DNA from 3 places in the Kitasatospora sp. LaBMicrA B282 genome. Region 3 is predicted to be linked to each of the others. Evidence: riboswitches for the same ligand, from Rfam matches in the RefSeq annotation. Region 3 holds a riboswitch; each other region holds the start of a gene.
The links. Region 3 has a riboswitch for cobalamin ahead of ACQRUO_RS08835 (HoxN/HupN/NixA family nickel/cobalt transporter). Riboswitches for the same ligand answer to the same signal wherever they lie in the genome.
Positions count from the first base shown of each region.

Region 1: linked by a shared signal. The riboswitch ahead of ACQRUO_RS20675 (cobalamin biosynthesis protein) and the one ahead of ACQRUO_RS08835 (HoxN/HupN/NixA family nickel/cobalt transporter) in region 3 are both predicted to bind cobalamin.
Region 2: linked by a shared signal. The riboswitch ahead of ACQRUO_RS01910 (CbtB domain-containing protein) and the one ahead of ACQRUO_RS08835 (HoxN/HupN/NixA family nickel/cobalt transporter) in region 3 are both predicted to bind cobalamin.

Region 1 is NZ_JBNQTI010000071.1:3,141-6,378, forward strand. It holds gene ACQRUO_RS20665 (alpha/beta hydrolase family protein) at 1-230, opposite strand, end outside; gene ACQRUO_RS20670 (helix-turn-helix domain-containing protein) at 444-1,163, opposite strand; cobalamin riboswitch at 1,433-1,565, shown strand; gene ACQRUO_RS20675 (cobalamin biosynthesis protein) at 1,622-2,590, shown strand; gene ACQRUO_RS20680 (cobyric acid synthase) at 2,587-3,238, shown strand, end outside.
Region 2 is NZ_JBNQTI010000004.1:3,414-6,651, reverse strand. It holds gene ACQRUO_RS01920 (short-chain fatty acyl-CoA regulator family protein) at 1-774, shown strand, start outside; gene ACQRUO_RS01915 (adenosylcobinamide amidohydrolase) at 771-1,550, shown strand; cobalamin riboswitch at 1,614-1,735, shown strand; gene ACQRUO_RS01910 (CbtB domain-containing protein) at 1,776-1,994, shown strand; gene ACQRUO_RS01905 (CbtA family protein) at 2,022-2,894, shown strand; gene ACQRUO_RS01900 ((2Fe-2S)-binding protein) at 2,891-3,238, shown strand, end outside.
Region 3 is NZ_JBNQTI010000021.1:4,445-7,682, forward strand. It holds gene ACQRUO_RS08825 (peptidase) at 1-666, shown strand, start outside; gene ACQRUO_RS08830 (flagellar hook-length control protein FliK) at 690-1,163, shown strand; adenosylcobalamin (AdoCbl) riboswitch at 1,350-1,493, shown strand; gene ACQRUO_RS08835 (HoxN/HupN/NixA family nickel/cobalt transporter) at 1,553-2,710, shown strand; gene ACQRUO_RS08840 (Y4yA family PLP-dependent enzyme) at 2,826-3,238, shown strand, end outside.

The DNA of each region.
Region 1 (3,238 bases), on a different contig from region 3:
CAGTCCAACGCGTAACGGCCGCGCCGGGCGGCGGCCACCGTGCGGGTCAGCTCCACCTCGTCCCCGCCCACCCGGTGCACCCGCAGCGCGGGCTCGCCCACCGGCGCCCCGCTCTCGGCGAGCTCGGGGCGCAGGCTCAGGTCGGAGACCCGGCGCCCGATCAGCAGGACGGCCGCACCCGCGGCGGCGGCGACGGCGGTGGCCGCGACGGCGGCGGTTCCCCAACGCATGGCTCTCCCCACGGTGGTGACCGGGATTCGGTGTCTGGGATTCGGTGTCTGGGATTCGGTGTCTGGGATTCGGAGACGACCGTCCCAGTCCACCCCGCCCCCGCCCACCCGGCCACCGCAGCGCCGCCGTCCGGGCAGCGGCAGCTCACCTGCCTCACCTACACCTGGCCCGCCACGCCGGCCGCCCCAGCGGGATCCCCGCCCACGCCCGCCTCAGACCTTCAGCGCGCCCCGGTAGCGCCGGGCCAGCAGGGACCAGAAGCGGTCGACCGGGGACGCCCCCGCCTCCGTCGCCTGGCCCGTGGCGGGTGCGGGGCCGCCCCAGTTGCCGGTGCCCCAGTGGCCGCTGGTGGCCTGGCGCTCGTTCTGCAGGGCCGCGAGCACCCCGGCCAGGGTGTCCGCGGGCACCGGGAGGAGGCGGGACACCGGCTTCAGCTGGGCCTGCCAGCGGCCGTCCAGGCACTGGCGCACCCGCTGCTCCAGTTCGGCGTCCGCGCCCTGCAGCCGGACCAGGTCGCGCAGGCTCACCTCGAGCGCCTCGCAGAGGGCGGCGCTCTGTTCCGGGTCGCCGGTCCAGCGCCCGCTCAGCTCGGCGGCGGCGTAGCCGCGCAGGCCCATGCCGATCCGGCTCGCGGCCTGCTGCTGGGTCAGTTCCCGGGCCACCCGGAAGTCGCGCAGGGCGACCGGGGTGGTGCCCATCAGTTCGGCCGCCGGGCACCAGAGCGCCCGGCCGAGGGCGATCAGCTCGTCCTCGGTGGGGCGGATCTCGCCGTTCTCCCAGCCGGCCACGTGGGTGGGCAGCAGTCGCACCCCGTGCGCGGCCAGCGCGTGGGCCACCTGGTCGGTGGTCAGGCCGAGCAGGACCCGGTGCTCGCGCGCGGCGTGCGGGGAGAACGGGACCGGGGTGGGGGCCGGCGGCCGGCTTCTTCGCATGCGCCGACGCTAGGGCCGGGGCCGCCGGGCCCCCAGCCGCTGAACGCACGAAGCCGGGTTCTGGGCCGTCTGCCGCCCTTGGACGAATCACCAGCGCGGCCCCCACGACCTGCACCGGGGATCGGAGGTCCTCACGCTTCCGGCCCGCGGCCCGCTGGTGTGACCCCGGGCGACCGCCGGTGACCTCGTGTGAGCAAGACGGCCGGTGACCTGGTTGACTCCCGCTTCGCGGGCGTGATGGGATCCTTGGGCCGAACGGAGGCAAGGAGAGGAAGCCGGTGCGAATCCGGCGCGGTCCCGCCACTGTCACCGGGAGCACGCCCGACACACGGTCACGGCGGTCCGTCACAGGGCCGCGGGAAGGCCCGGGCGTGCGTCAACCACCCGGGGAGCCAGGAGACTCTCGCCGCCGGTCACGTCGATCCAGGGCGCGGACCCTGAGTGAGGACACGCAACAGATGGCGGGGGTACTCCACCGCGCGCTGCCGTACGCCGTGGGCGCCCTGGCCGGCTACGCCGCCGACGCCCGGTTCGGCGACCCCGAACGCGGCCACCCGGTGGCACTCTTCGGCCGGGCCGCCGGCCGCCTGGAGCGCACGCTGTGGCGCGACCACCGGGGCGCGGGCGCCCTGCACACCGCGCTGAGCGTGGGCGCGGTCGCCGCCGGCGCCCACGGACTCACCCGACTGCTCGGCCGCGAACGGGCCGCGGGCACCGCCCTGCTGACCGCCGGTGCCACCTTCAGCGTGCTCGGCGGCAGTTCGCTGGTCCGCGAGGCCCGCACGGTCGGCGCCGCGCTGCAGGCCGGCGACCTGGCCGCCGCCCGCCGCCGGCTGCCGCACCTGTGCGGGCGCGACCCGAGCGCGCTGGACGAGCAGCAGATCGCCCGCGCGGTGGTCGAGTCGGTGGCCGAGAACACCGCCGACGCCGTGGTCAACGCCCTGGTCTGGGGTGCGGTCGCGGGCGCGCCCGGGCTGCTGGCCTTCCGCGCGGTCAACACCCTGGACGCGATGGTTGGTCACAAGTCCCCGCGCTACCGCCGGTTCGGCTGGGCGGCGGCCCGCCTGGACGACGTGGCCGGCTGGCCGGGCGCCCGGCTGACCGCGCTGCTCACCGTGGCCGCCGCCGAGCAGCGCGACCGGGCCTGGCGGGTCTGGCGCCGGGACGGCTCCGCGCACCCCAGTCCGAACGCGGGCCAGGCCGAGTCCTCCTTCGCCGGCGCGCTCGGGGTGCGGCTCGGCGGCACCCTGCAGTATGGGGAGCGCACCGAGCACCGCCCGGTGCTGGGCGCCGAGCTGCGCCCGGTCGCGGTGACCGACATCGAACGCGCCTGCCGGCTCTCCCGCCGGGTCGGGCTGCTGGCACTGGGGACCACGGTGGCGGTGCGGACCGCCGTGCTGTCGCTGTCGCGGAGGGGACGCACGTGAGCAACGCGTTGTTGGTGGCCGGGACCACCTCGGACGCCGGGAAGAGCGTGGTGACCGCCGGCATCTGCCGCTGGCTGGTCCGCCGGGGCGTCAAGGTGGCGCCGTTCAAGGCGCAGAACATGTCGCTCAACTCGATGGTCACCCTGGACGGCGCCGAGATCGGCCGGGCCCAGGTGATGCAGGCGCAGGCCGCCCGGGTCGAGCCGGAGGCGGCGATGAACCCGGTGCTGCTCAAGCCCGGCGCGGACGGCCGCAGCCAGGTGGTGCTGCTCGGCAGGCCGATCGCCGAGGTCGGCGCGCTGGACTACCGGCAGCGCAAGCCCTACCTGTTGGAGCGCTCGCTGGAGTGCCTGGCCGACCTGCGCCGCCGGTTCGACGTGGTGGTCTGCGAGGGCGCCGGCTCGCCGGCCGAGATCAACCTGCGCGACGGGGACATCGCCAACATGGGCCTGGCCCGGGCCGCCGGGCTGCCGGTGGTGGTGGTCGGCGACATCGACCGCGGCGGGGTGTTCGCCGCGATGTTCGGCACCCTGGCGCTGCTCTGCGCCGAGGACCAGGCGCTGGTGGCCGGCTGGCTGGTGAACAAGTTCCGCGGCGACGCCCGGCTGCTGAAGCCCGGCCTGGACATGCTGCACGAGCTGACCGGCC
Region 2 (3,238 bases), on a different contig from region 3:
CTGCGGCCGGGGCAGCAGGCCTTCCGGATGGCCACCCAGCTGGCCTACCTGGAGCATGACCGGTTGCTCTCCGAACTCGCCGCCCAGGACAGCCCGGACGGTTCGTCCGCCTGGTCGCTGACCCGGATCGGCCTGGCCAACTACTTCGCCGCCGCCCTGGTGCTGCCCTACGGCGCCTTCCACGCCGCGGCGGAGGCCTCCCGCTACGACATCGAGCACCTGGCCGACCACTTCGGCGTCGGCTACGAGACCGTCTGCCACCGCCTGAGCACCCTGCAACGCCCCAGGCTGCGCGGCGTGCCGTTCTCCTTCGTCCGGGTCGACCGGGCCGGCAACGTCTCCAAGCGGCAGTCCGCCACCGGCTTCCACTTCTCCCGCACCGGCGGCACCTGCCCGCTGTGGAACGTCTACGAGGCCTTCGCCTCGCCCGGGCGGGTGCACGTCCAGGTGGCGGCGATGCCCGACGGGCAGCGCTACCTGTGGGCCGCGCGGGCGGTGACCCGCTCGCCGGGCGGGTGGGGCCGGCCCGGGAAGACCTTCGCGATCGGCCTGGGCTGCGAACTGCGGCACGCCGGGCGGCTGGTGTACTCCGCGGGCCTCGACCTCGCCGACGAGTCCGCCGCGACCCCGATCGGTCTGGGCTGCAAGGTCTGCGAACGGCCGAGCTGCCCGCAGCGCTCCGCGCCGCCGCTCGGCCGCCCGCTGGTGATCGACGAGCGGGCGAGCAGCTTCGTCCCGTACCCGGTGCACGAGGACCCCCGGGGGCGCGGGTGACCGCCGCGGAGACGTACCGGCCGGTGGTGGCAAGGGCCGCCCGGTGGGAGGACGAGGCGTGCCGGCACCTGCTGGTCTGGCGGGCCGGGCCGGGCTGGCGGATGGTCAGCAGCGCGGTCCTCGGCGGCGGGATCGGTGAGCGCGGCTGGGTGCTCAACGCCCAGGTGCGCCCGGGCTACGGGCGGATGGACCCGGCGGAGCACCTGGCCGAGCTGGCGGCCGCGCAGGGGCTGACCGGGCCGGGGGTCGGACTGATGACGGCGGCCCAGGTGGACGACGGCACCTGGGCCGAGGACGGCGGCGTCACCGCGGTGGTGACCACCGGCATCGGCGTACCGGCCTGGGCGGCCGAGCCCGCCGCACCGGCGCTCGTCCCGGCGGGCCGGTACGTGCCCGGGACCATCAACATCCTGGCCGTGGTCCCCGCCGCGGTCGCCGACGCGGGCCTGGTCAACCTGCTCGCCACTGCCACCGAGGCCAAGGTGCAGGCGCTGCTCGACGCCGGTTACGACTGCTCCGGGACCCCGTCGGACGCGGTCTGCGTGGCCGTGCGGACGGCCGGACCGGGCGGGGAGGTCGACCCGTTCGGCGGTCCGCGCTCCACCTGGGGCGCGCGGCTGGCCCGCGCCGTGCACGCGGCGGTGCTGGCCGGGGCGGAACGGGACCGGGCCCGCCGGGCGGCGGGACCGCCGCGGGACCATGCCGCCGTGCGGTCCACGTGCTGCCACGCGGACGTCCTCGGGCCGCCCGGCGCCCGGTCGTGCGGACACGAGTGATCTTCCTCGCACCGGGCTGCCGAAGGGCGCCGGGCGATTGACGGCCCCTCACCGCGCCCCTACCCTCGAGGGCGTAGTGATGGCGTAAGGAAGCTGGTGGAACTCCAGCACGGTCGCGCCACTGTGAGCGGGACGCCCCCGGGCGGTTCGCGAGTCAGATACGACGCCATCACGGTCCGCCCCATCGAACAGCGGGACGCACGATCCCCTGAAGGAGGCTCAACCGTGAGCACCAGTATGCCCGGGCCCAGTGCCCTGCCCGTTCCGGTCGTGGTCCCGGCGACCAAGGCGGCTGCCTGGCTGGTCGTCACCGCGCTGATCGCGCTGGCCGTCTACTACTTCATCGGCGTCGACCAGGGTGCCTACTCCGTGTTCGGCAAGGACATGCACATCCACGAGTTCGTGCACGACTCCCGCCACTTCCTCGGCTTCCCCTGCCACTGACGACCGGAAGCTGCGAAACACACCACCATGGAGAAGAGAATCATCCTGCGCGGCGTCATCGCCGGCGCAGTGGCCGGCCTGCTCGCCTTCGTCTTCGCCCGGATCTTCGCCGAGCCGCAGATCCAGGCCGCGATCGACTACGAGAGCGGGCGGGACGCGGCGCAGGGCGCCCTCGACAAGGCCGCCGGCCTGCCCATGGACATGGGCGGTCCGGACATCTTCAGCCGCACCATCCAGGCCAACATCGGCATCGGCGTCGGCATGGTGCTCTTCGGCACCGCGATGGGCGCGCTCTTCGCCGTCGCCTACGCCATCTGCCTGGGCCGCACCGGCAGGATCCGCCCGCGCGGGCTCGCCATGCTGGTGGCGCTGGGTGGCTTCCTCGGCGTCTACTTCGTGCCGTTCATCAAGTACCCGGCCAACCCGCCGTCGATCGGCCACCCCGACACCATCCGCGACCGCGGCAACCTCTACCTGGCCATGGTGGTCTGCTCGTTGGTCTTCCTGGTGCTCGCGGTCTGGCTCGGCAAGCGCCTGCAGGGCCGGTTCGGCAACTGGAACGCGACCCTGATCGCCGTCGGCAGCTACGTCGTGGCGATCGGGATCGTCATGGCGGTCCTGCCGTCGCTCGGTGAACTGTCCGACAATGTCCAGGAGTTCGGCCACCACGCGACCGAGACGCCGCTGCCGCTGACCGATCCCCAGGGCGCCATCGTGTACCCGGGCTTCCCGGCGGACACCCTGTTCACCTTCCGCTTCCTCTCGGTGGCCGCCCAGTTGGTGCTCTGGTCCACCCTCGGCCTGGTCTTCGGACCGATGGCCGAGCGACTGCTCAACCCCCGTGGCGCCGCTGCGACGGCGCCGGTGTCGGCCGGTCCCGAGCCGGTCGCCGCGGCATGACGCAGACCACGCCCGGGGCCGCGACCGCGCAGCGCGTCGCGGCCCTCGGGCCGTTCTTCGCTGTCGAGACCCACGGGAGCACCGAACCGGTCGATCCGTGGCGGCCGCTGGCCGAACTCCGGGACGATCCAGCGGTGTTGCGCGAGCGGATCGCCGGCGTCCGGGGCTACCTGGCGGCGACCGGCAGGCAGGCTCCCGAAGCGGTCGAGGAGCGGGTGGCCGCCTCGGTCACCCACCTCGGGCTGGTCGCCCGGCTGATCTCCCCGGCCTTCGGCGTCGCTGTCCTGGACGGAGCGCTGTTCCGCTACGGGCTGGGGGACAGCCGTTGGCAGCCGGCGCTCGGC
Region 3 (3,238 bases):
GACCCGACCAGCTTCGGCGGCGTCGACCTGCCCACCCGGCTGCGGGCCCTGCTCACCCCGAGCGGCCGGTTCTCCGACCACTCCCAGTACGGCGACTACAGCAACACCTTCGGCCAGTCGCTCGCCCTGATCGCCCTCGACCGCACCCCCGGCGGCGCCCCGGCGAGCGCCGCCGACTTCCTGGCCGGCAGCGCGTGCGCCGACGGCGGCTTCCCGGCCGCGTTCGGCCAGCCGACCTGCACCAGTGACCCGGACGCCACCGCGATGGCCGTCCAGGCCCTGGCCGCCACCGGCCGTCCGGCCGCCGCCTCGGCCGGCCTCGACTGGCTCACCGCCCACCAGGGCACGGACGGCAGCTTCGCCACCGGTACCGCCACGGCCGGCAACGCCAACAGCACCGGCCTGGCCGGCGAGGCGCTGCTCAGCCAGGGCCGGCTGCTGCCCGGCCTGAAGGCCTGGAGTGCGCTGTACAAGCTCCAGGTCGGCTGCTCCGGCGCCGCCGGCACCCAGGGCGCCATCGCCTACGACAGCACCGGCTTCAACGCCGCCAACGCCGTGCGCGCCACCACCCAGGCGGTGCTCGGCCTCTCCGGCGTCGCCCTGGTCGACCTCAGCGCCCAGGGCGCCAACCCCGCTGCCCCCACCCTCGCCTGCCCCAGCAACTGACGACCAGTCAGAGGAGAGCCGTCATGACCACCAGCACGCCCACCGCCCGCCCGCGCCGCCGCCTGCTCGGCTCGCTCGCCGCCGCGGCCGCCCTCACCGCCGCGCTGCTCGGCGGCACGGCCGCCGCCGCACCCGCCGCGCACGCCGACCCCAGCTGCTCCGGGGTCACCGTCGTGGTCGACTTCACCGCCCTCGGCGGCGGCGTCCAGACCGGCTGCGCCCAGGGCTCGCCGGCCAACGGCCTGGCCGCCCTGACCGGTGCCGGCTTCAGCTACGGCTTCGTGCCGCGCTTCCCGGGCTTCATCTGCGCGATCAACACCCAGCCCGACCCGTGCAACGGCGCCCCCGCCACCGCCTACTGGTCCTACTGGCACGCCACTCCCGGTGGTTCGTGGACCTACAGCGACCTCGGCGCCGCGAGCTACACCCCGGCCCCCGGCACCGACGAGGGCTGGTCCTTCGGCGCCGGCACCGCCCCGGGCATCACCGCGCCGTAACCCGCCTGCCGCCGAGGGGTTGCCGCCGCCGCAGGGCGACGGCAACCCCGCGACCGGGACCGGTCGTTGGGGGATCAGCTCGCCGCCTCGAACGGAAGCTGACCGTGGACTGGGAGTTCCCGGGGTGTTGAGCTGGGCGGACTTGAGGACGGCTCGAGCGGCTCACTAGGCTGGCAAGGTTGCAGCTGCCAGCTGTGACGGTGCGCCAGTAGCGAAGTCCGGTGTGAACCCGGCACTGTCCCGCAACGGTGATGCCCCTCGACGGGGACGAGCCCGGTCGCCTGCTGCCGCACCTCGGATTCCCCGCCTCGTCGGAAGGACGGAACCGCTCGGCCCATCGAGGCCGCCTCGGGTGCCGCCCTGTCCGCGAGCATCCCGAGGAGGATGCCTTGACCGCACCGGCAACCCGGTTCAGATCGATCCGCGACGCGCTGCACCCGTCGGAGTGGGGGCGCCTGGGCATCATGGCCCTGGTGATCCTCGCCCTCAACGGCTTCGGCTGGGGCATCTTCGTCTTCGCCGTCCTGCCGCACCACTTCCACTACGACGGCCTCGGCATCGGCATGGGCGTCGCGTTCACCGCGTGGACGCTGGGCGCCCGGCACGCCTTCGACGCCGACCACATCTCGGCGATCGACAACGTCACCCGCAAGCTGATGGCGGACAAGAAGCGCCCGCTGGGCACCGGCTTCTTCTTCGCCCTGGGCCACTCCACCATCATCTGCGTGGTCGGCATCGGCATCACCGTCGCGGCCAAGGCCGTCTTCGGGGCGATGGTCGACCCGAACTCCACCTACGAGACCGTCGGCGGTGTCATCGGCACCGTCACCTCGGCGAGCTTCCTCTACCTCATCGCCCTGCTCAACCTGATCGTGCTGGCCGGCATCATCAAGGTCTTCCGCGCGATGCGCCAGGGCACCTTCAACGAGGAGGAGCTGGAGCACCAGCTCCAGCAGCGCGGGCTGATGTACCGCTTCTTCGGCCGCTTCATGCGCACGATCAAGCACACCTGGCAGATGTTCTTCGTCGGCCTGATCTTCGGCATCGGGTTCGACACCGCCACCGAGGTCGTGCTGCTCGCCGCGACCGCCTACGCCGCCAGCTCCGGCCTGCCGTTCTACGCCGTCCTCGCGCTGCCGCTGCTCTTCGCCGGCGGCATGACGCTGTTCGACACCCTGGACGGCTGCTTCATGAACTTCGCCTACGGCTGGGCCTTCGCCAACCCCGTCCGCAAGGTGTACTACAACCTCGTCATCACCGGTCTGTCGATCGCGGCGGCCTTCCTGATCGGCACCATCGAGATGTTCGGCGTGCTCACCTCCGAGCTGCACCTGAGCGGTCCGTTCTGGGACTTCATGGCGAACTTCGACATCAACAAGGCCGGATTCGCGATCGCCGGGCTCTTCGCGGCGACCTGGATCGTCGCCGTGCTCTACTGGCGCTTCGGCAAGGTCGAGGCCCGCTGGACGCCCAAGCCGGTCACGGCAGTGGCCGGGGGGCCGGCAGTCGCGCCCGCAGCCGCGGCGGTGGTGGAAGCGAAGGAGTAGGCGTAGCGGCCCGTGTGCGAGGTGTCCGACAGGTGGCCTGTCGTCGAACGCCCGAAGCGATTACCGTGATCGGGCACCTCGTTCACACGCGAGAGGCGGGGGGAGTCTCGTCGCCATGCAGCACCTGCCACCACGGTTACCGCCATCGGACCCCGCACCACCCGATCCCGACCCGCCGTACCCCGACCTGCCGAGCCCGGAACCCCTGTACCTGGAACCGCGGCTCGAACCACGCCTGCGGTCGGCCCTGGAGGCGACCGAGCTGCTGCACTCGCTGGTGGACGCGCTCGGCTCCCCGCTCAACATCGTGCTCCCCGAGCAACTGGCCGAGAACGTCACCCGGTTCCGCGCGGTCTACCGGCGCCACCACCTGGCGGGGCGGATCCACTACGCGCACAAGGCGAACCGCTCGAGCGCGCTGGTCCGCCGCCTCGCCGCCACCGAGGCCGGCATCGACGTCGCCTCGACGGGCGAACTGCAGCACGCGCTCGGCGCCGGCTTCACCGGCGACCGGATCATGGCGACCGG